Regions from separate parts of the Collinsella sp. AM31-2AC genome, predicted to be linked through region 1. Evidence: predicted binding sites of a transcription regulator. Region 1 holds the regulator's gene; the other holds the start of a gene.

Region 1 (2,395 bases):
CCAACGAGCGGTAGCGAGACCGTTCCGCGAGGTGCGGTGGGCTCGTCAGATTTGGAAATTGAGACAGAGGAACCATCCTCGTTAAAGAGTTCCAGGGCGCGCGGTTTGGTGGCATCGCGCTTGAGTAGCCCGCGCGCCTCCAGGGCAGAGAGATGGGCGTGCACGGTGCTGGGGGAGGAAAGGCCCACGGCAGAAGCCATCTCGCGCACGCTGGGCGGATAACCCTTCTCCTGCTGATATTCCTTGATGAAGTCGTAAATTTGCTGCTGACGCTTGGTAATTTTGCGAGCCATCAGGGCATCCTCTCTACCCATGTCAAACAAATGTTCGAATTTTGCTTGACAGGAACAACTGTTCGAAGATAATAATAACCGAACATTCGTTCTCGCGCTAGACATTTTTGTCCGCGCGGCTTGATAAAACTGTTCTCAGCAAAACACGCGAGAGGAGAACATGATGAACGTAACGAATATGGTCCAGGGAAACCTCGCCCTTAAGCTCGAGACGCCTGCAGAACCCACTTTTACGGTTGTTCAGGGTGGCCGCTCCGGCTTTCAGCCTTTGACCGTAAAGCCTGCGCGCAATCAGCAGGCTGTAGTCGCGCCGGCCCGCGTTGCCCTGAAGGTTCCGACGATTGTCGCCGTCGCCGTTGCGCTTACGCTCTTCTTTGTCCTCGCTATGTCGGTCTTTAGCGCTCGTCACGCCGCGTATGCCGAGTCCGTTTCCAACATTACCTACGAGACCATTCGCGTTCAGCCTGGCGATTCTCTTTGGTCGCTTGCCGAAGAATATCCAATCGAAGGCCTTTCCACGCAAGAGACTTCCGACATGATCCGTAGCGTCAATCATCTGGAGCATGGTTCGCTCGCCGCCGGTGCGCATCTTAAGGTTCCTGCTCGTTCGTAATCATTATCGCGCTGCGCATGGTACCCTTGTTATCGTTTAAGAGGAGGTACCATGCGCTGTCCCAAATGCGGCAAGGCACATACCCGCGTCGTTGATTCCCGTATGCAGGAGTCAAATAACACCATTAAGCGCCGTCGCGAATGTTGCTCGTGTAACTACCGCTTTACAACGTTTGAGCGATGCGAGGACCCTATCGAGGTCATTAAGTCAGATGGAACTAAGCAGCGGTTCGATCGCAATAAGCTTCTTGTCGGCTTGATGCGCGCCACCATCAAGCGCGATATCGACACTAAGAAGCTCAATGAGATTATCGATGACATCGAGGTCGAGCTTCGCTCTCGCACGCTGACGGCCGTCACGTCCCATGAGTTGGGTGACATGGTGCTCAAGCGCTTGGCCAAGATCGACAAGGTTGCGTACATCCGTTTTGCCTCGGTCTACCGCGATTTCAAAGACGTCGATGAATTTCTGCAAGAGCTCGACAAGCTAAGGTGATTCCATGTCCAACATTACCGTCAACATAAAGCGTCTCGACCCCACCCTCGAGCTTCCCAAATACGCCCATCCCACCGATGCCGGCTTGGATCTACGCTCCAACGAAGACTGCGTCCTGAAGCCCTTCGAACGCCGTCTGGTCTCTACGGGGCTGGCCATCGCCCTGCCCGATGGCTACGCCGGCTTCGTCCAGCCCCGCAGCGGCTTGGCCATCAAGCAGGGCCTGTCTATAGTCAATACGCCGGGCCTCATCGACGCCCACTACCGAGGAGAACTCAAGGTTATCCTCATCAACCTGGATCCCTCCAATAACATTCAAATCAATAAAGGCGACCGCATAGCCCAACTCGTCATCCAAGAAGTCCCCACGGTCAATCTCATAGAAGTAGAAGAACTAGACGAAACCGACCGAGGCAAAGGAGGCTTCGGCTCCAGCGGCATCGCCTAGGGCGCCCGTATCCCTCCCGCCCGGGGCTTACCTATATCATTCCATGCTCAAACATTCTCGCGTCGCTTCGCTCGCTGCGAAACTGCGCGTGGAACGATATAGGTAAGCCCCGGGCGGGCGGCTACTCGCTTGAAACAATATTTACTTTTCTAGTAAGTCGATGCGATGAAGGGACGCCTCCTTTGTCGCATCGACTTACTGTATTTATATTTTCTGGTTCCCCTTTGCAGATTCTACTGGTGGGGAATCTGGTATAGCCGCTGGTACGTTAACGCAGCTTACCTGCGGGAGGCCCCTATATATCGTCCCGCGCGCAGTTTCGCAGCGAAGCGAGAATGTTTGAGCACGGGATGATATATAGGGGCCTCCCGCAGGCAAGCGGAAATTAAGACGCTAGCGGATGTGCGCGGGTTTTCCGCCCCAGTAGAAGCGGCAGAAGGCTCGTTTGCGCTTTTGGGGTTTGCCTACGAGCTCCATGGTTGCGATGGCTATGTCTTCGGCTGCGTGGGGGCGGCGTAGTACTTCGCCGTTGATGAGCAGTGCCTT
Region 2 (2,395 bases), on a different contig from region 1:
CCATGCAGGTGTAGCAATCGCCGTTGCCGGCGGTCTCGCCCTTCGACAGCTTGAGCTCGCGCATCTTCTTCTCGGAGATGTAGTCGGGCACCATGCGCTTGGCGGTGCACTTGGCAGCCAGCTGGGTCAGGTAGAAGTACGGGGAATTCTCGTGAACGTTATCGTCCTCGAGTACATAGATAAGCTTGGGGAATGCCGGGGTAATCCACACACCGGCTTCGTTCTTAACGCCTTCATAGCGTTGACGAAGCGTCTCCTCCACGATCATGGCAAGGTCGTGCTTCTCCTGGGGCGTACGGGCCTCATTGAGATACATAAAGACCGTCACGAACGGCGCCTGGCCATTGGTGGTCATAAGGGTCACGACCTGATACTGAATCGTCTGGACGCCGCGACGGATCTCGTCACGCAGACGGTCCTCAACGACCTCACGGACCTTTTCGGCAGATGCCGAAACACCGAGCTCCTCGAGCTCGCGGGCAACCTCGCCGCGAATCTTTTGACGGCTCACCTCAACAAAGGGGGCGAGATGGGTCAGCGAAATAGACTGGCCGCCGTACTGGGAGGAAGCAACCTGGGCGATAATCTGCGTCGCGATGTTGCAGGCAGTCGAGAAGCTATGCGGCTTCTCGATCAGCGTGCCCGAGATAACGGTGCCGTTCTGGAGCATATCCTCCAGGTTCACCAGGTCGCAGTTATGCATGTGCTGGGCAAAGTAGTCGGAATCGTGGAAGTGGATCAGGCCCTCGTTGTGGGCATCCACGATCTCCTGGGGCAGCAGCACGCGCTGAGTCAGGTCCTTGGAAATCTCGCCGGCCATGTAGTCGCGCTGAACGGAGTTGACGGTCGGGTTCTTGTTAGAGTTCTCCTGCTTGACCTCTTCGTTATTGCACTCGATCAACGACAGGATCTTGTCATCGGTCGTGTTCTTCTGGCGCTTCAGGCTCTGAACATAGCGATAGATGATGTAGTGGCGGGCGACCTCGTAGCAGTCGAGACGCATGATCTCGTCCTCGACCAAATCCTGGATCTCCTCGACCGAAACGGTGTGGCCCGCGTTCTCGCATGCCTCGGCGACGTTTTGCGCCGCATAAACCACCTGGCGGTCGGTTAGACGAGAGCTCTCCTCGACCTCCAAGTTTGCGGCGCGAATCGCATTGACGATCTTATCGATGTCAAAGACAACCTCGGTGCCGCTGCGCTTGATGATCTTCATCCTCTTGCCTCTTTCGCGTCGTAGTCTCATTGCGCTTCAGAGCCAAACGATGCCCGGCAGGGCTTGCCCCTGTCTTGCGGCGCCGTCGCGCAATCTGTGTTCTCGATAAACCATAGGTCCTCATGCGGACAATCCTCGCGGCCGATCAAGCGGCTCAAAGATCTATCCAAATGGGGCAAATAAGGTCCTCGTTCTCTGTCCGCCATCTATCATACGACAAAGAGGCATCTATATCCTGTATTCTTTTTTTAGTTCAAACACAACATATAGTGTTTCAGCAGGTCAAAGCAATTGGTCATTTTGCAGACGCATTAATTATGAGGGGTTCTTGGCAAGTCGGTAAAACGTTACCAACACGGCTACCTGCATGGCAGTTATAAAACCCCCTTAGTCAAGCCGCTGACAAATCCTACCAAAACCAAGCCGCTCACGCCAAAAGAATCCAAAAGATTATGCTTGACCAACATATTGCGGTCGTGCCTTGCCGAGCCCCATGTAACCGCGGCACGAATCCTTGAAAGATATGTGTATGCAAACAGAGAAGATGAGAGTTTTCTCGGATGACTACTGAGAAGCATCCCAGAAGATCAAAAAACTCGAAATTTGGTGACGTATTTGGCGACCCATTTGGCGAGCAAAACAAAACAGCTCAGAGGCTAAGCCTCTGAGCTGCGAACATTTGGTGGGCGTTAGAAGATTTGAACTTCTGACCTCTTCCGTGTCAGGGAAGCGCTCTCCCCCTGAGCTAAACGCCCAAATGGAGCGGACAACGGGGCTCGAACCCGCGACCCCAACCTTGGCAAGGTTGTGCTCTACCAACTGAGCCATGTCCGCCTGCGAGGATTTAATATACGGGATAATCCACCCAAATGCAAGAACTTTTTTTGAAAAGTTTTGCGACACCCTCGCGAACCTCGCGAAGACATCAGCCACCACGGAAAGCGCAGGCAAACGCAAACTCGCCGCAAGAGGCCCCTACAACTCAGCGAGCATGATCCAGGCAGAACTGTCCTGCGCGAGCTTGCCGTCTGCAAGCGGTGATGAGGTGAGCAGGACCCTGCCCGCCGGCAGCTCCACGGGTGCTGCACCGAAGTTCGTCACACACGCCCAGCCGTTGTCACGGCGATAGGCGATGACGCCGCCCTCAGCGCCCTCGGCACCATCCGCAAGGCCGGTGCG

Evidence for each region. The regulator NrdR, encoded in region 1, represses ribonucleotide reductase genes. The targets are predictions, from matches to a motif close to AAACACNATATATNGTGTTT.
Region 2: the regulator NrdR is predicted to act here: its motif matches at 1,472-1,491, upstream of nrdD (anaerobic ribonucleoside-triphosphate reductase).

Annotation. Positions count from the first base shown of each region.
Region 1 covers NZ_QSJB01000005.1:10,153-12,547, reverse strand. The annotation lists gene lexA (transcriptional repressor LexA) at 1-293, opposite strand, end outside; gene DW796_RS03125 (LysM peptidoglycan-binding domain-containing protein) at 457-906, shown strand; gene nrdR (transcriptional regulator NrdR) at 958-1,401, shown strand; gene dut (dUTP diphosphatase) at 1,406-1,849, shown strand; gene DW796_RS03110 (glycosyltransferase) at 2,243-2,395, opposite strand, start outside.
Region 2 covers NZ_QSJB01000009.1:6,031-8,425, reverse strand. The annotation lists gene nrdD (anaerobic ribonucleoside-triphosphate reductase) at 1-1,216, opposite strand, end outside; tRNA gene DW796_RS05400 (tRNA-Val) at 1,897-1,971, opposite strand; tRNA gene DW796_RS05395 (tRNA-Gly) at 1,975-2,050, opposite strand; gene DW796_RS05390 (glycoside hydrolase family 13 protein) at 2,192-2,395, opposite strand, start outside.